DNA from 3 places in the Mesorhizobium sp. M5C.F.Ca.IN.020.29.1.1 genome. Region 1 is predicted to be linked to each of the others. Evidence: predicted binding sites of a transcription regulator. Region 1 holds the regulator's gene; each other region holds the start of a gene.
The links. Region 1 encodes PhoB, which activates phosphate uptake and scavenging genes when phosphate is short. Its sites were predicted from a motif close to TGTCATNNANCTGTCAT; they were not measured.
Positions count from the first base shown of each region.

Region 2: a site for PhoB is predicted at 4,193-4,209, ahead of EOA85_RS11885 (RNA degradosome polyphosphate kinase). Genes of this name have one in related genera too.
Region 3: a site for PhoB is predicted at 4,474-4,490, ahead of EOA85_RS09710 (PhnD/SsuA/transferrin family substrate-binding protein). Genes of this name have one in related genera too.

Region 1 is NZ_RZSW01000094.1:3,491-9,838, forward strand. It holds gene EOA85_RS10470 (sugar ABC transporter permease) at 1-463, opposite strand, end outside; gene xylF (D-xylose ABC transporter substrate-binding protein) at 605-1,645, opposite strand; gene EOA85_RS10480 (ROK family protein) at 1,906-3,153, shown strand; gene phoB (phosphate regulon transcriptional regulator PhoB) at 3,328-4,017, opposite strand; gene phoU (phosphate signaling complex protein PhoU) at 4,034-4,741, opposite strand; gene pstB (phosphate ABC transporter ATP-binding protein PstB) at 4,780-5,595, opposite strand; gene pstA (phosphate ABC transporter permease PstA) at 5,608-6,348, opposite strand, start outside.
Region 2 is NZ_RZSW01000111.1:1,252-7,599, forward strand. It holds gene EOA85_RS11875 (DoxX family protein) at 1-264, shown strand, start outside; gene ppx (exopolyphosphatase) at 293-1,828, opposite strand; gene EOA85_RS11885 (RNA degradosome polyphosphate kinase) at 1,828-4,029, opposite strand; gene EOA85_RS11890 (zinc-finger domain-containing protein) at 4,347-4,592, shown strand; gene EOA85_RS11895 (FAD-dependent monooxygenase) at 4,609-5,835, shown strand; partial or broken gene EOA85_RS11900 (TIGR02117 family protein) at 5,845-6,348, opposite strand, start outside.
Region 3 is NZ_RZSW01000083.1:7,340-13,687, reverse strand. It holds gene EOA85_RS09735 (glycosyltransferase family 2 protein) at 37-852, shown strand; gene EOA85_RS09730 (glycosyltransferase) at 931-1,662, shown strand; gene EOA85_RS09725 (NUDIX domain-containing protein) at 1,905-2,360, shown strand; gene phnF (phosphonate metabolism transcriptional regulator PhnF) at 2,469-3,254, opposite strand; gene EOA85_RS09715 (alpha-D-ribose 1-methylphosphonate 5-triphosphate diphosphatase) at 3,261-4,430, opposite strand; gene EOA85_RS09710 (PhnD/SsuA/transferrin family substrate-binding protein) at 4,547-5,263, shown strand; gene EOA85_RS38825 (hypothetical protein) at 5,263-5,406, shown strand; gene EOA85_RS09705 (ATP-binding cassette domain-containing protein) at 5,486-6,235, shown strand; gene phnE (phosphonate ABC transporter, permease protein PhnE) at 6,228-6,348, shown strand, end outside.

The sequences.
Region 1 (6,348 bases):
GATAGGCGATAATGAAGCCCTGGAGCGCGCCGATCATGAGGCCGAGCACCACGCCGGCAGCCAGTGCGATGATCCATATCCAGGGATTTCCAAGCTGGAACCCCATGACCCGGATGAGGAATTCGGCCTGCGCGACGCCCATCACCATGCCGATCACGCCTTCGACGGAGCCGACCGAAAGATCGATGTTGCGCATCACGATGACCAGCACCATGCCGGTCGCCATGATCGCGACCGAGGAGGTCTGCACCGACAGGTTCCAGAGGTTGCGCGGCGTGAGGAAAAGCCCGCCCGACAGGAGGTGGATTCCAACCCAGATGACCAGCAGCGCGCCGACCATGCCGAGCATGCGTATGTCGAGCTCGGTTGCCTTGAGAAAGCGGCCGACCGGGCTGAGCTCGGATTCACGCGCCCGATCGGCGCCTGTATCGGCGGCCGGCGTGTTGGAAGTTGTGTTGGTCATGATGCCCTCCCACCGGGTTGCCGTCTGCCGCGGATGCCGGAAGCAGTTTGGAGTTATCCGCGAGAAGCGGAAAAACAATTCTTTTTGAAAAAACGCCGCGGTGTGAAGCCGCGGCGTTTCAGGCTTCTTGCGAAGGCCGGATCAGTTGCAGACCGGGAGCGTGCCCGCCGCCACGCCGGCGCAGACCTCTTCCTTCTTGATCCAGCCCGCGTCGATGACGACGTTGAGATTGTCCTTGGTGACGGCAATCGGCGTCAGGAACAGCGACTTGACGACATTGCCGCCCGGCGTGGCGAAGTCCTTGACGCCGGCAATGTCTGTCATCTGCTTGCCGTCGGCCAGTTGCGAGGCGATCTCGGCGGCGTTCTTGCCGAGCTCGCGCGCGTCCTTCCACACCGATACGGTCTGTGTGCCGAGCGCGATGCGGTTCAGCGCGGCATGGTCGCCGTCCTGGCCCGACACCGGAACGGATCCGGCCAAGCCTTGCGCCGTCAGCGCCGCGACGACGCCACCAGCGGTGCCGTCATTGGCGGCAACCACCGCATCGACCTTGTTGTCGTTGGCGGTCAGGAACTGTTCCATGTTCTTCTGGGCGTTGGCGGGAAGCCAGCCGTCCGTATAGGCCTCGCCGACATTCTTGATCTTGCCGCTGTCGATGGCATCCTTGAGCACTTCCATGGAGCCGGCGAACAGGAAATCGGCATTCGGATCGGCGCCCGAGCCCTTGATGAAGACGTAATTGCCTTCCGGCGCCACCTTGAACACTTCGCGGGCCTGCATGCGGCCGACTTCCTGGTTGTCGAAGGTCAAATAGAAGACGTCCTTGTTCTCGATCAGCCGGTCATAGCCGACGACCGGAATGCCTTCGTCCAGCGCCTTCTGCACCGCCGGCCCGATGGCCGAGGCATCCTGCGCGAGGATGATCAGCGCGTTGGCGCCCTGCGAGATCAGGCTCTCGACGTCGGTCAGCTGCTTGCCGGGATTGGACTGTGCATCGGCTGAAATATACTTGTCGCCGGCGGCCTCGATCGCCGACTTCATGGCGGCTTCGTCAGTCTTCCAGCGCTCTTCCTGGAAGTTCGACCACGAAACACCGATGACCTTGTCCTTCGCCTGTGCGACCGACGCGAGCGGTAGCGACATGGCGACCCCCGCCAGAATGGCGGCTGTGAATCTCTTCATGATATTCCTCCTGCGCCGCGTACGGCGCGACCAACTGGCCCAAAGGCCTGCACAAAAGCTCTTTTTTTCGAGCCTCGAAAAAATACTGATCCAACGCCGAAGCACTGTCAACATGAATTCTGATGGAATTTTGGTGTCCTGTTGGCTTTTTTCGAGCCTCGGAATAAACAATGACAGGTCCTTCTGCTTCTGCCAGTATTTGTCGGCCTGACGGCTTCCGATTCATGAGCGGCCGCGGCAACAGGGTAGGAAGCAAAACAATGTCGGTTGGGATCCGCCATGACGATTTGCGCCGGCGCAACCGGGCGATGGTTATTTCGGCCGTACGGCGCGCAGGCCAGCCGTCACGGACCGAGATCGCCGCAACCACCGGCCTCAGCCATTCGACCATATCGGCGATCTCTTCCGACCTGATCCACGAAGGCATCCTGGCCGAGAGCAAGGCGAGTGAGACCGTTTCGCTGAAACGTGGCCGGCCGCAGGTTGGCCTCAGCCTCAATCCGGAAGCCGCTGCGGTATTGGCCGTCGTGTTGTCGCTGAATTCGCTGTCGGTCGCTGTCATCGACTATGCCGGACAAGTGGTCGCCGAGGAACAGCGCCGGCTGGACACGCTGACCATGTCGCGCGACGAGCTGATCGACGAATGTGTCGCCATAGTCCGGCGCCGGCTCGAAGACCCCGACCTCGACGTCCAAAGCGTCGCCCGCATCGCGCTGGCGATCCAGGGTATTACCGATTCCCATGCGCGCGCCATGTTGTGGTCGCCGATCACGCCGCAGACGAACATCGCCTTCGCCGACATTCTGGAACGCGAGTTCGGCATCCCGGCCATTATGGAGAACGACTGCAACATGATGGCCGTGGCGCTGCGCTGGCGCGACCCGGATCGCTACCGCGACGATTTCATCGCCATCCTGCTCTCGCATGGCATCGGTATGGGGCTGGTGCTCAAGGGCGAGCTGTTCACCGGCACCCATTCCTCAGGCGGCGAATTCGGCCACATGATTCATCGGCCGGGCGGCGCGCTTTGCCGCTGCGGGCGGCGCGGTTGCGTCGAGGCTTATGCCGGCAACTACGCTATCTGGCGCAACGCGAGGCAATTGAGCGAGAACGCCGAGCCGGTCGCCGATGTCAGCGACGCCGAGATGCGGGCACTGGCGGCCCGGGCGCGCGAGACGGACGGACCGGAGCGCGAAGCCTACCGCAAGGCCGGCGAGGCGCTCGGCTTCGGGCTCGGCAGCCTGTTCGCGCTGATCGATCCGGCGCCGGTCGCCATGGTCGGTGCCAGCGCTGCCGCCTTCGACCTGATCGAGCCGGCCCTGCGCGAGGCCATCGCCCAGACCGCGGGCGGCCAGCATTCGGGTTCGATTTCCTTCGACACCGAGCCGAACGAACTGCCGCTGATCCGAGAAGGCTGCGCCATGCGGGCGCTGAGCTTCGTCGACCAAGAGATCTTCGCGCCGAGCATCCAGGCACGAGCCGGCTCGGTCGGAAAGAACGTGGCTTGAACTCGAAGGGAGGATCCCGGATCGCGACTTGGGGTGTGTTGAGATTCAGGTCAGGCCGAGTCGAGAATGGTGGGTTCCGAGAACCGGAGCGGAGCGTACTTTTGGGTACGTGAGCACCGGAAGCCCAGGAAGCCGGCGTTCGCAGGCCGGCACCACCTGGATATCAGCACATCCCTAGTCTTCCCTGATCGCATAGCCCGCGCCGCGGATGGTGCGGATGACATCGGGCATGCGACCATTGTTGACCGCCTTGCGCAACCGGCCGACATGGACGTCCACCGTGCGCTCGTCGATGTAGATCGTCTCGCCCCAGACATTGTCGAGCAACTGGCTGCGCGAGAAGACCCGACCCGGGTGCCGCATCATGAATTCGAGCAGCCGGAATTCGGTCGGCCCGAGCCGGATCTCGCTCTTCTTGCGATAGACCCTGTGCGATTCGCGATCGAGCATGATGTCGCCGACCTTCAGCACGCTGGACAGTACTTCCGGCTTGGCGCGGCGCAGCAGCGCCTTGACCCTGGCCATGAATTCCGGTGTCGAGAACGGCTTGACCAGATAGTCGTCGGCTCCGGTGGAAAGGCCGCGCACCCGGTCGCTCTCCTCGCCGCGCGCGGTCAGCATGATGATCGGCAGCCGCTCGGTTTCGGGACGCACCCGAAGGCGCCGGCAAAGCTCGATGCCCGAAACCGCCGGCACCATCCAGTCGAGCACCAGAAGATCGGGCACGTTTTCCTGCAGCCGGATTTCGGCCTCGTCGCCGCGCGTCACCACCTCGACCTGATAGCCTTCGGATTCCAGATTGTAGCGGAGGAGGACGCCCAGCGGCTCTTCATCCTCCACCACCATGATGCGCGGCGCGATCATCGGCCGGTCACTCCTGTCATGTCGCCGGCGCCGACATCGTCGTTTCGTCGAGCTTCGGGCGATCCGCCGGCAATTGCTGCCCGGTCACGACAAAGTAGGCGTTTTCGGCTATGTTGGTGACATGATCGCCGATGCGTTCGAGATTCTTGGCGCAAAACAGAAGATGGGTGCAAGCGGTGATGTTGCGCGGATCCTCCATCATGTAGGTCAGGAGTTCGCGGAAAACCGCCGTGTATTTCACGTCGATCTTCTGATCGTCGGCGCGCAGTTCTTTCAAAGCGCCGGCATTGCGCGACACATAGTGCTCAACCACCCCGCGGAGCTGCACAAGAACGAGATCCGCCATCCCGTCGATACCGTGCGACAGATTGCGCGGCGTGGTGCTCTGCCCGACTGCGCTGACCCGCTTGGCTATGTTTTTGGCCAAATCGCCGATGCGCTCGAGATCACCGGCCATGCGGATTGCGCCAACCACGGCGCGCAGATCTTGCGCCATCGGCTGCCGCTTGGCGATCAGCGTGATCGCACTGTCGTCGAGTTCGCGCTGCCGCGCATCCATGATCGCGTCGTCCGAGACGACACGCTGCGCCATCGCATTGTCTGACGCAAGCAACGCGCGGATCGAGGTTGCGACCATCGCGGCGGCGAGCTCGTCCATGTCGCGGATCAGCCTGTCGATGTGCTCCAGTTCCTCGTCGAAAGATGCGACGGTGTGTTCACCCATGATCCTGTCCTCGTGTTCGAAATTCGCCGCCGGACCGCTCAGCCGAACCGGCCGGTGATGTAGTCCTGGGTGCGCTTGTCGTCGGGATTGGTGAACATCTTGTCGGTTGCGCCCTCCTCGACCAGGTAGCCGAGATGGAACATCGCCGTGCGTTGCGACACGCGCGCTGCCTGCTGCATCGAGTGGGTGACGATGACGATCGTGTAGTTCTGGCGCAGTTCGTCGATCAGTTCCTCGACGCGGGCGGTGGCGATCGGATCCAGCGCCGAACAGGGCTCGTCCATCAGAATCACTTCCGGCGACACGGCGATGGCGCGCGCGATGCACAGGCGCTGCTGCTGTCCGCCGGAGAGACCGGTGCCCGACTCGAGCAGGCGATCCTTGACCTCGTTGAACAGACCGGCTTTCTTCAGGCTCGATTCAACGATGCCGTCCAACTCGGACTTGCTCCTGGCCAGGCCGTGAATGCGCGGACCGTAGGCGACGTTTTCATAGATCGATTTCGGAAACGGGTTCGGCTTCTGGAATACCATGCCGACGCGAGCTCGCAGCTCGACGACATCGATTTTCGGGTCGTAAACATCCTCGCCGTCGAGCGTTATCTTGCCGCTCACCCGCGCGATATCGATCGTGTCGTTCATTCGGTTCAGGCAACGCAGGAAGGTCGACTTGCCACAGCCCGATGGGCCGATCAACGCCGTCACCTGGTTCTCGCGGACATCGAGGTCCACGTCGAACAGAGCTCGCTTCTCACCGTAATGAACAGAGACCTTTTCGCCCTTCATCTTGATCGAAGGGGCATTGGTTCCGCTGCTCAGTTTCTGTTCGACGCCGGCTTCCGTCATGATGTTCATATCCTCTACCCCTTACCAGCGCCGCTCGAAGCGCCTGCGCAGTATCACTGCAATGGCGTTCATGATGACCAAAAACAGCAGCAAAATCAAAATCGCCGCCGAAGTCTTCTGCTGGAATCCAGCTTCCGGGAAATCCGCCCACATGAATATCTGCACCGGCAGGATCGTCGCGGGATCGGTAAAGCCGCCGGGAATGTCGACGATGAAGGCGACCATGCCGATCATCAGCAACGGCGCGGTTTCGCCCAGCGCATGCGCCATTCCGAGAATGGTGCCGGTCATGATGCCCGGCATCGCCAGCGGCAGGACGTGATGGAATACGGTCTGAACCTTGGAGGCTCCGATGCCAAGCGCCGCCTCGCGGATCGACGGTGGCACCGCGCGCAGCGAAGCGCGCGAGGCGATAATGATGATCGGCAGGGTCATCAGCGCCAGCACCATGCCGCCGACCACCGGGGCGGAGCGCGGCATGCCGAAGAAATTCAGGAATACGGCAAGTCCAAGCAGGCCGAAGACGATCGAAGGCACCGCCGCCAGATTGTTGATATTCACTTCGATCATCGTCGTCAGCCGGTTCTTGGGCGCAAATTCCTCAAGATAGATCGCCGCTGAAACGCCGATCGGGAAGGCGATGGCCAGCGTTACGATCATGGTCAGGAACGATCCGACGACCGCGCCCCAGACACCGGCCAGTTCCGGCTCGCGGCTTGCGCCGGTGAAGAAGAAGATCGAGTTGAACCGGCTTTCGATCAG
Region 2 (6,348 bases), on a different contig from region 1:
TTCGAACTGATCGCCGGGCTGCTCATCCTCGTCGGCTTCAAGACACCTGTCTTTGCGCTTCTGCTTGCCGCCTTCTGCATCGCGGCAGGCTTCATCGGCCATTATGGCCAGGGCAGCGACGACCCGACGCTCGCCTTCATGCACCAGCAGATGCTGATGAAGGACATCGCCCTATCAGGCGGCTTTCTGGCGCTGGCGATGGCCGGTGCCGGCGCGTGGTCGGTCGATGGGCGGATACTTCGGATCGGCCCTGAAACGACTTGACCGGCACAAGCTGTTTGTCTGAGCCAGATTACTTGGCTGGCATATCGGGGCCGCCCTCGACCGCCAGCACCAGCCGGCGGTTGGTGACCCTCGCCAGCTGTGCCAGCCGGCCGGCCGGCCGCTCGCCGTAAAGGTCGGCCAGCGACGCCGGCAGCACCAGCGCAAGCACGCCATTGCCGCGGCTCTCCCATTTCAACCGCGGCATGACGCCCGGCATCGCCGCCGTCAGCAGATAGACGACGCGCATCACGGCGGCCAGCACGCGGGCGCGCTCGATATAGCGTGGCGTCGTCAGTGCTTTGATTTCCGGCGCGATCGATTCGTTGAAGATGCCCTCATGACGGTAGGCGTTGGCCAGCGCCAGGAAGGCGCGGCCGGGATGGTCGACGCCGATGAAGGAAGCGTGGGCAATGATGTTGAGCGATTGCTTGCCGCGATATTCGGGATGTGCGCGCCAGCCGATGTCGGCAAGCAGACAGGCGGCCTGGCGATAACGCGCCTCGTCGACCGTCTCCTCGATGCCGAAGGCGGCGAAGGTCTTGCCTGTCCACTCGACAAGCTCATGCGCGTGGGTGACCGAGCGCGAACGCAGCCGGGCGAGTTCCTCCGAGGCCGAGATCAGCGGATCTGCCGTCTGCTCGGCTTTGTCGAGCAGCGAATAGAGGAAGCCCTCGCGCACGCCCAGGGCCGAGACGATGATCTTGGACGGCTGCATCGCCGCCATGATCTCCTGCAGCACGATGGCGCCATAGGGCAGCAGCGAGCGGCGGTTCTTTGAGACGCCCTCGATACCCCTTACCTTCTCGATCTCGCCCTTGGCGACCTGCTTGAGGAAGTTCGTAGCGCTGTCGATGCCGATCTCGTAATGGTGCATGACGCTCAGCGGATAGCTGGTCATTTCCATGTACAGCCGCGCGAGGTTTCGCCAGGTGCCGCCGACCGCATAGAACGGCCTGCCCTGCCCGCCTTTCAGCAGCTTTGCCCGTGCCAGTTCGTCGCGCGCTATCTTTGCCGCCTGGGCCAGTGAGTTCTTGGCCATGTCCTGCAGACGCAGGCCGCCCAGCGGCAGCGTGATGCCGTCGCCGATTGCCTCGCCATCGACGTCGACCAGTTCGAGGCTGCCGCCGCCGAGGTCGCCGGCGATGCCGTTGGCCGGGTGGAAGCCGGAAATGACGCCAAGCGCGGAATAGTGGGCTTCCTGGCGCCCGCTCAGCACCTGGACCTCGGTCTTGAGTACATCTTCGGCGCGGTGGATGAAATCGGGACCGTTGACCGCCTCGCGGGCGGCGGCGGTCGCGAGCACATACATTTGCTCGGCGCCGACCTGCTCGGACAGCGCGCGGAAACGCCGAAACTCCTCCATCGAGCGGGTCACCGCCTCGGGATCGAGCTTTCCGGTCGAAACGATGCCGCGACCGAGGCCGGCCAGCATCTTTTCGTTGAACAGCGCGGTCGGCGAGCGCGCCAGCCCCTCATAGACGACAAGACGGATCGAGTTCGACCCGATGTCGATGATGGACAGCGGTCGGCGGTCCTGAAGCCGGCCCTGGGACGTTGAAATCATCAGCCGGTCGCTGTGGCGTTTTTCTTGCGGCGCTTGAACTGCGCGATGCGCTTGGGCGCATGCGATTTCAGCGCATCACCGCGTCCGGAAAGGCTCGGATTGGTCATGAAATATTCCTGCGCGTTGAACGGTTCCTCGCCCTCCTCAAGCGTGGCGCGCCGGGAGGTTCCGTCAGCCAATACGTCGAAACTTTGCTGGTTGTCCATGATGTTGCCCAGCATGATCTGGCCGAGGACTTGTTCATGCACCGTTGGATTGGTGATCGGCACCATGGTTTCGACGCGACGGTCGAGATTGCGCGGCATCAAATCGGCCGATGAGATGTAGACGACCGCCCCGTCCGACGGCAGTCCGTGGCCGTTGCCGAAACAATAGATGCGGCTGTGTTCGAGGAAGCGGCCGACGATCGACTTGACCCTTATGTTTTCCGACAGGCCCGGCACCTGGGGCCTCAGACAGCAGATGCCGCGCACGACAAGATCGATCTCGACGCCGGCGCGGCTGGCGTCATAAAGCGCGTCGATGATGATCGGATCCACCAGCGCATTCATCTTCATCCAGATGCGGGCCGGCCGGCCTTCCAGCGCATGGGTAATCTCGTCTGAAATATGCTTGAGAATCCGGCTTCTCAGCGTGAAGGGTGAGATAGCCAGCCGCATCTCATCGGTCGGCTCGGCGTAGCCGGTGATGAAATTGAACAGCTGGGCGACGTCGCGGGCGATCGTCGGAGCGGTGGTGAAGAAGGACAGGTCGGTGTAGATGCGCGCGGTGACGGGATGGTAGTTGCCGGTGCCGAGATGCACATAGTTGCGCAGCTTGCCGTCCTCGCGCCGCACCACCAGCGACATTTTCGCGTGTGTCTTCAATTCGAGGAAGCCGAACACGACCTGAACGCCGGCGCGCTCGAGGTCGCGCGCCCAGCGGATGTTGGCTTCCTCGTCGAAACGCGCCTTGAGCTCGACCAGCGCGGTAACCGACTTGCCGGCCTCCGCCGCGTCGACCAAAGCGCGCACGATCGGGCTGTCGTTCGAGGTTCGATAGAGCGTCTGCTTGATCGCCACGACTTCCGGGTCGGCCATCGCCTGGCGCAGGAACTGCACCACAACGTCGAAGGATTCGTAGGGGTGATGAACGATGATGTCCTTCTCGCGGATGGCGGCGAAACAGTCGCCGCCATGCTCGCGGATGCGCTCGGGAAAGCGCGGATTATAGGGCGTGAATTTGAGGTCGTCGCGGGCGATGGCGACGATCTCGGAAATTTGGCTGAGCGCCAGCGGACCGGTGAGCACACTGATGCGGCTCGACGAGACGCCAAGCTCGCCGGCGACGAACTCGCGCAGTTCGGCCGGCATCAGCTTATCGAATTCGATGCGGATGACCGAGCCACGGCGGCGCCGCTTCAGCGCCGTCTCGAACAGGCGCACGAGATCCTCGGACTCCTCCTCGACCTCGATGTCACTGTCGCGGATGATGCGGAACGTGCCGGAGCCCTTGACTTCGTAGCCGGGGAACAGCTTGCCGATATAGAGGCCGACCGCTTCTTCCAGCGGAATGAAGCGGACATGACGCTTGCGGTCGGGCAAGCGAATGAAGCGTTTCAGCGCCACCGGCAGACGCAACAGCGCGCTCATCTCCTCGCCATTCCTGCGATGGCGCAATTGCAGGGCCATCGAGAAGCCGAGATTGGGAATGAACGGGAATGGATGCGCCGGGTCGATCGACAGCGGTGTGAGCACCGGAAACACCTGCTCCTGGAAATGATCCTCGAGCCAGGCCTTCTCGTCCTTGGTCAGCCCATCGCGGCTGATGCTCTCGATGCCTTCCTTGTCGAGCAGCAGCATCAGCGCGGAAAGGCTTTTCTGCTGGTCCTCCTGCAGACGCTCGACTTCGCGCAGCAACTGTTCCAGCTGTTGTTCGGGGGTGCGACCGTCCGGGCTCTTCAGCGTGATGCCTTCGCGAACCTGGCCGGCGAGACCGGCGACGCGGACCATGAAGAACTCGTCGAGATTGGCGGCCGAAATCGACAGGAAGCGGACACGCTCGAGCAGCGGATGATTGGCGTTCAGCGATTCCTCGAGGACGCGGCGGTTGAATTGCAGCCAGGAAAACTCGCGGTTCACGAAGCGGTCCGGGTTGCCGCCCTCGGGGCTCGCCACCTCGACAGTGGTGAATTCGCTCTGCACCGGCTTTAGTTCGTTCATGGTTCCTGCTCGTTTCGCACCCGCTGGCCAGAGCATCGCGCGTCTTTCCGGACGCGCAAAGGACGCTCTACCACTCTTAAGCTAGGCATGATCCCCAGCGAAACCGAATTCGGTTTTCGGGGCCATGCCTTAACCGGCTTAGCTTATCCTGTGACAGGCTTTTACGACAGTTTGATTTCATCGATCTTGCAAAGAGACAGCTTATGATCCAGATGCAATCAGGCTACAGCGCGGCGCGCCCTTGGACGCGCAAAGGACGCGGTGGAATTTTGATTTGCGCATGATCCGGGGTCATGCGGCACATGTAGGAGACGACGATGGCAGGCGGTTCCATTCCCCATTTCCAGAACGATGCGGGCTATGCGGCGATCGACATCGGCGTCAAGGAATTCATGTGCACCGGCGCCAACCCGCCTTTCGACCACCCGCATGTGTTTCTCGACATGGGCGACGACAATGAAAAGGTCTGCCCCTATTGCTCGACGCTTTATCGCTATTCGCCAAAGCTGAAGGCGACGGAAACGCAGCCTGCCGGATGCCTCTATATCGACCAGGCCGCCTGACGCGCACGCCATCCCCATGGACGACACCCGGTCCCGGCAGGTCGTTATCGCCGGAGCCGGCGTCGCCGGACTGACCGCCGCGCTGGCATTTTCCGAACAGGGCTATCTGGTGCGGCTGTTCGAACAGGCGCCGCGCCTCGAAGCGGCCGGCGCCGGGATCCAGCTGTCACCCAACGCAACGCGCATCCTTCGCCAGCTCGGCGTGCTCGACCGGCTGTTGCCGGCGGCGGTGCGGCCGGAGGCGGTCGTGCTCAGGGACGCCGCCACACTGCGCGAGCTGGCGCGGGTGCCGCTTGGCGAAGAAGCCGAAAGGCGCTGGCACGCGCCCTATCTCGTCGCTCATCGGGCCGATCTGCAAGACGCGCTCATGGCGCGCCTTGCCGAACAGCCGGACATCAGTCTCGTCACCGGCGCGCGCGTCGGCGGCATCGCCGCAGGACCGCGCCATACCACGGCAACAGTCGAGATTGCCGGCACGACGGTCGAAGCCGACGGCTTTCTGCTGATCGGCGCCGACGGCGTGTGGTCGGCTATCCGTGCTCTTGGCGGGTTTGCGGCCAAAAGCCGGTTTTCGGGCGAGCTTGCCTGGCGCGCTACGATCAGTGCAGACAGTGTCGCGGGAGAAGCGCTTGCGGCGGTCGGCGCCGCCAATTGCGTGACCGCCTTCCTGCATCCCGGTTTTCACCTCGTCGCCTATCCGGTCAGCAACGGCACGGCGTTCAACCTGGCCGCCTTCACCAGGGGCGAGATCATCGCCGAGGGCTGGTCGGGTTACGCCGACCCCAACATCCTCGTCGGCGCGATGCGTGGCACCGCGGCAGCACTGGCCCGGCTTGCCGAGGATGCCGGCCCGTGGACCGCATGGCCGATCCATACGGTCGACCAGGCACAGCCATGGACAACGCCCGCCGGCATCGCGCTGATCGGCGACGCCGCGCATGCGATGACGCCGTTTGCGGCGCAAGGCGCGGCGATGGCGATCGAGGATGCCGCAACCCTTGCCGGTTTTGTCGCCGCCTCGCCTGCCGATCCCTGGAGCGCCCTTGCCGCCTGGGAAAAGGTGCGGCGCCCGCGCATCGCCAAGGTCGCCCGCCGCGGTGCTGTCAACCGTCTCGCCTGGCACGCTTCCGGGCCGGTGGCGGTCGCGCGCAACCTGTTTCTGAGATTGCGCTCTCCGGAAAGGCTCGCCGCCGATCTCGATTGGCTTTATGGCTGGCAGGTACCGGAAACCGTCGGACACTAGTGCCAAGCATCAATTATAAATCCGCATCGACAGGTCGAGCGAGGCCGGCAGCGGATTCCACCAGCCTGTCCGCAGGCCGGCGATACGCAGAGCCGCCGCTGTCCAGGTGTTGCAGCCAACCAGCGCGTTGAAATGGCCGTTGGCTTCGTAGAAGCGGTCGAACTGGAATAGGCGGCATTCTCGACTGGGATGGGACCGTTCGGCCCTTGCTGGAAACTGGCGGTGATGAAGTCGAGCAGCGCCGCAAAACGCTCCTCGCTGATGTCGAAGCCGGCGACGTCGGGGTGCGGCTCGACGTTGCCGGCGACATCGATATGCATCACCGATGCGTCCAGTGTCAGCGCCTTCATCACCGGCACCGCCTTTAGTTCCGACCAGGTCGGCGTCTCCAGATAGAAGGCGCGGCCTCCCCAGCCGAAGACGATGTAGCGGACCCCAGCCATGTCGTCCGGAATGCCGCCATCGACCAGGAAATGGAAGCGCTTGCGCACGTCGTCATCGACCGGGACGGCG
Region 3 (6,348 bases), on a different contig from region 1:
CAACTGTTGCAGTTTTGACGCCGGAACCGTCTGACAGTGCCGGCGCTCTCAGTCATCATAATCAGCCGCAATGAGGAAGCGTGCATTGCACGTTGCCTTCGCTCGGTACATTTTGCCGACGAAATCGTCGTCCTCGACAACAACAGCACCGATCAAACCAGGGACATCGCCAGTGCACTCGGGGCCAAGGTCCTGATTACCCTCGATTGGCCCGGTTTCGGCGCGCAAAAAAACCGTGCCCTGGCCGCGGCGACAGGGGATTGGGTCCTTTCGCTTGATGCCGACGAGTGGGTCGAGCCACCCCTCGCTGCAGAAATCAGAGCCGCTATCGCCAACCCAAAAGGCTATGATGGCTTCGAAATACCAAGAAGATCCCGCTTTTGTGGGCACATCGTCCGCCATGGCGGCTGGTCGCCCGACCTGGTGCTCCGGCTTTTCCGTCGACAGTCCGGGCGCTTCAGCAACGACACGGTGCACGAGAAAGTTGTGGTGAATGGGAAGGTTACGCGATTGTCCCATCCTATGGAGCATGACTCCATCGCCGACCTGGCAGACGCGCATGACAAGATCGGCCGATACGCAGAAGCGTCCGCGGCGCGGCTGCTTACCGAGGGCAAAAGAAGCTCGATAAGCAAGGCGGTGTTGCGCTCGGTCTGGGCCTATATGAACAGCTATGTTTTTAAGCTGGGATTTCTGGACGGTTCGACCGGCGCGATGGTTGCCGCTTATTCAGCCAGCTACACCTATCAGAAATGGGCACTTGTCGCATTGGGCAGCGAGGCGAAATCCGCCGAAAAAAGCAGGACCGGCGTGAAAGGCAAATCCGTGCGATTCAGAAATCGTCCTGGCTAATTTCTGCACCATTGTTGCCGAGCTGTTGCCAGACAGTTAGTGTATGGCCGTTTTGAAATTGGAGCCAAGGTACTGAATATGACTGATGCGTTTAGGGTATTCGTTGGATGGGACAGCCGCGAGCCGATCGCTTACGACGTAGCACGGCACTCTTTGCTTAAAAACGCTTCGGTGCCTGTCTCCGTCATTCCAATCAAACAGGACGAACTGCGTGCCCGTGGACTGTATTGGAGGGAAAAAGATCCACTCGCGTCAACAGAGTTCACCTATACGCGGTTTCTCACGCCTTTTCTCGCCGACTACACGGGTTGGGCTTTGTTCTGCGATTGCGACTTCCTGTGGCTCGGTGACGTCGCAGGTTTGCTGAAATACACGAAGTCGAACAAGGCGGTCTATTGCGTCCAGCATGATTATACGCCGAAGGCCACTACCAAGATGGACGGCGTGGTCCAGACATCCTACCCACGAAAAAACTGGTCCTCGCTGATGCTGTTCAACTGCGCGCACCCTTCGGTTAAATCGCTTACGCCAGAGGTCGTGAACCGCGAAAGTGGTGCCTACCTCCATCGAATGCAGTGGGTCGCCGATGAGGACCTGGGCTCGCTGCCAGTAGAGTGGAACTGGCTTGAAGGTTGGAACGAAAAGCCGACGCATGGCACACCTAAGGCGGTCCACTATACAAGCGGTGGTCCGTGGTTTGCCGAGTGGCAGAATGTCGACTATGCGGATCTGTGGATAGCCGAACGCGACGAATTCTTGAGTAATGCCGAACAAACGGAAGCTTCTCTTTCGCGCTCGGCGAGCCGGTAGCTAATCCAACCGATCGGCCCGACCATATCGGACGTTTCGTCGAGATCGCCGGCAGCGCGCGGTTCGTGCAGATCGGTGAACAGACTAGGCGTGCCTGGTCGAAATCGAACCGAGCGGGTTGTCGAACAGCCATTTTTGGCGACGTGCTTTCCAGCGCTTGGCGTTGGCACGGCGTCTGCTGTGCTAAGCCGGCAACTGCTTTGTCGTTGTTGCGGCATGCTGCATGGCAGAGGCTTGAGGCCATGGCGAAAAGAAGTGCGGGCATCCTGCCTTACCGCAGATCGAGCAACGAACTGCAGGTGTTGCTTGTTCATCCGGGCGGGCCGTTCTGGCAAAGCCGCGATCTTGGCGCATGGTCGATTGCAAAGGGCGAGTATGGTGATGACGAACAGCCGGAAGCTGCGGCACGTCGCGAATTCGTGGAGGAAACCGGCTGGGAGCTCGAGGGAGCACTGCTTGCGTTGGGGGAGCTGCGCCAGCGCGGCGGCAAGCTTATTACAGCCTTCGGCGTCGAATGCGATTTCGACGCCGGCACTTTGCGGAGCAACATGTTCGAGATGGAATGGCCACCGCGCAGCGGCCGCATACAGTTCTTTCCGGAGATCGATCGCGCAGGGTGGTTCGGCGTCGATATGGCCCGGGAAAAGATGCTTATTGGCCAGCGGCCTTTTCTCGACCGGCTTGTGGGGTCCGTCTAAAGCCGACCTATTGGCCGACCGACATCATGAACTGGTCGTGCTGATCGCTGCGCCCCAGGAACCATGGGCTGAGGCGAAGACCATGTTGACCGCGCCATCGCGCCAGGATCAGAACACGAACTCGACAGACGTCAGCGGCCAGCAGCCGCGGGTCCATTCGATTGGTATGCCGTTGCGGTCCTCGTTGACGGCATTGATGCGGAATACTGGTGTTCCGGGTGTCAGCCGCAGGATTCCGGCTTCATCAGGGGACGCAAAGCCGCCACTGATGCGCGTCTCGGCCCGCCGGTAATTCTCGATGCCATGCGCGCGGAAAACATCGGTCACCGACTGACGCACGTCGTACGTCTGCTCGAAATCAGGAAAGAGATTGGCTGGAAAGACCTTGGTATTGACGTAAACCGGCTGCTTATCGGACGTTCTGATCCGGCACAGCCGGATAATGGCGGCATCAGGTGCGAGACGCAACCGCTCCGCCGCGGCCGGTTCTGCTGGTTCCCGGACGATCAGCAGCGTCTTGGTGCCGATTTTCTGGCCATGAGCTTCGAAATTGTCGAGAAAGCGCTGTCCGTCGCGAACCGTGAATGTCGAGGGTAGGTTTCGCACGAAGATACCGACGCCCTTGCGAGCGGTGAGGTGGCCCTCATGCTGTAACTGCTGCAGCGCCCGGCGAAGTGTAATGCGGGTGACCGCGAGTTTCTCCGCCAGATGCGTTTCTCCGGGAAGTTGGCTGCCCGGCGGAAGACAGCCGCTCTCGATCAGATCTAAGATGTGATCGTAGATCTGCTGCCAGATCGGCGAATCGCTGCGTGGCCGAAAGACCAGCCCGTCAAAGGCCAGGAGACGATTGACGCTGCGCTCGTGTGGTGTTGGGATTTTCGTATTCTGGTTCATGAAGCCTTATTCACCGGCGATCGGTGTGCCGACCGTCGGTTTACGCGAGAGTCCAGAGGAATAGACAATTTGTCCGTGAACCATGGTGGCCACCACACGCGGATGCTCCGGATCGCCGGCATCGACGAGGATCAGATCCGCTCGGCGGCCGGCAACAAGCAATCCGCGATCGTCAAGGCCGGCTACCCGGGCCGGATTTGCCGAGACCAGATTCCAGATCATGGGGAAATCGCTGGCCCCCGGAGAAGACAGCCTGAAGGCCGCATGCAGAGGCGAGGGATAGTGGTAGTCACTGGTCAGCACCGTGCAGAGCCCGGCTCTGATGGCCTCGGTGGCATTCAGCGCTCCATTATGGCTGCCGCCGCGCACGACATTGGGCGCGCCGAGGATCACATCCTCGCCCATTTGCCGCGCGGCTTTCGCCGTTTCGAGCGTCAGTGGAAATTCCGAAGCCTTTGCACCGAGACCGCGGAAATACATACGTTCTTCGGGAGACGCTTCGTCATGGGCAAGAAGCACATTGCCATTGGCCCGTGCAGTCGCGGCCAGCTTCCCGATCGCGATCGCTACGTCGGCCCGGCGGGACCAAATCTGATCGAGCAACGCCATATACTGCTCACGGCTCAAGCCGGACCGTTCCGCCATCTGGCCGATCTTGCGGGCGATCGTGCCGTTCAATACCGACCCGGTCGTATGGTCGTTGAGAGCAATGATCGGTCGCGGCCAAAGAGAGAGCCATTGTATGACCTGCGCCATCTGATCAAGTGCGAAGGTCTCCCAGCGCAGATGCACACGCGTATCGCAGCTAAGAGTATCGCGGAGATCGCAGAGCGCGCCGATCAGTTGCTTGGCGGCTTCGAGCGAGCGAAGTCCGGGCTCCCATGACACCGTGACGCCGTGAAAGGCTGTGGTTACTCCATTGGCGACAAGCTGGCGGTCCGTATCTTTCAACGCCAGCGCCGTGTCGAAGCGGACACCCGGCCGCGGCATGATTTGCCGCTCGAAGCCGTCGCCGTGGATATCGACGATCCCCGGAAGCACGAGCAGACCATCGGCATCGATTATGGACGCATGGGCCGCTTGGATCTCTGACAGTATCCCGCCGGCAATGCTCAGGTCCGCGGTTTCAAGTCCCCGGTCGGTAAGGATGCGACCACCCTGGATGTGCCAGTTCACTGTATCCCTCTAAAAGCAAAGCCTGCCGGTGGCGCCGACGAAATGTCACGAGCACGTCATCTGCTGCGTATACGGATTAGCGGGTAACAGTTTCCTGTCTATACAGCAAAGGAAAAATGATGATCCGCACCATCGCAACCGCACTCGCGCTGACGCTTGCCTCCGCTCTTCCAGCTTTTGCGGAGCCGGTGAAATTCGCGGTAACCGACATGGAGGGACTGGAGGCTCTTCAGCAGGAATTCGGCGCTTTCCAGACCGCTCTTGAAGAGGCGACCGGCCTGGATATCGAGCTGTTTCCGGTCAGCTCGCGGACCACCGCCGTCGAGGCCATGAATTCCGGGCAGGTCGATCTCGTCCTGACCGGTCCTGCTGAATACGTGGTCATGAAGGAATTAAGCCAGCCGAAGATTGTTGTTGCCTGGCAGCGCCCCGATTATTTCGCTCAGATCGCCGTACTGGCGAATGGACCGATCCGCTCGATTGAAGACTTGAAGGGCAAGAAGATTGCATTCGGCTCGGTAGGCTCGACCTCCCAGCACCTCGGCCCCGCGCAGGCGCTGGCCGATTTCAACCTGAAATATGCCACCGATTACGAGCCAGTGATCATATCGCGCAATATCGCGGCTGAGGCTCTCATCCGCGGCGACATCGCCGCTATCGGCTTGAATTTCGGTTATCTGAACTCGGTCCGGGAAGCGTTCCCCGACACTGCCTTCTCGGTAATCGCACGGGGCCGCGATCTGCCGAACGACATTCTTGTCGCCCGTAAGGACATTTCAGACGACGTGTTCGTCAGGTCCGCGATGCCTTTGCGAAGAATGGCAACGAGCTGATGAAAGCGATCCTGACAGGCGAGGACAACCAGAAATTCAAGGGCGGTTTCTTTCTGACTGATGTCAGGGACTCGGACTACGACTATGTCCGCTCGATGTACCGCACGATCGGAATCGAGACCCTCACCGACTTCGTAAACTGAGGCTTGCTCCTTTTCATCGCAAAGGCCGGCGGTTAACCGCCGGTCTATTTCGTAGTCCCGTCTGGGCCAAGAGGTCACTATGACAGCAATCATTGCCGCGCACGATCTTGCGAAGAGCTATGCGAACGGAAAGGTTGTTTTCTCCAGTATTGGCCTCACCATAGCATCGCGCGAACGGGTTGCCCTGATTGGCTCGAACGGTGCTGGAAAATCCACCCTGCTCAAATGCCTCATCGGTCTTTTACCGTCGAGCGGTGGCGAGGTCGTCACCCTCGGCGAGAGCTTCCGCTCGGCGCCGTCCGTCGCCCAGCTGCGGCGCATACGCAGGCAGATCGGATTTGTCTTCCAGCATCACGGACTGGTTAGCCGCCAATCCGTTCTTACAAACGTTTTGCAGGGCAAGCTCGGGCTGCCCGGCGGCTGGCGCGGCTGGCACCATTCCATCGCAAAGCAACACTGGCGCGAGGAAGCAATGCAGGCGCTCGCCGACGTGCGGCTTCTCGGCAAGGCAGGCGCCCGCGCCGACGCGCTTTCTGGAGGGCAGGCGCAGCGGGTGGCGATTGCCCGTGCGTTGATCCGGCGTCCGAAGCTTTTGATAGCAGACGAACCGGCGGCAAGTCTCGATCCTGCGGCTGGACATGATGTGATGCGAGTTTTCTCCGAGCTCACCCAGGAACAAGCGATCACCTTGGTCTACACCACGCACGACATGGAACATGCTCTCGACTACTCCGATCGCTTGATAGCGCTCAAGGCGGGCAAGGTCTTCTTCGACCGGCCGACGGCGCATGTCACCCGCGCTGATTTGAAAGACGTCTTCGATGCATGACCGCCTTTCGCCGAGCCGGATTCCATCGATCTCGCCCCTCACTTTCAGCTTTGCCGTCGCTTTGGCCGCTCTCGTGATCGTTTCCGCCGGGCAGGTCGCACCTTCGCCGGAAC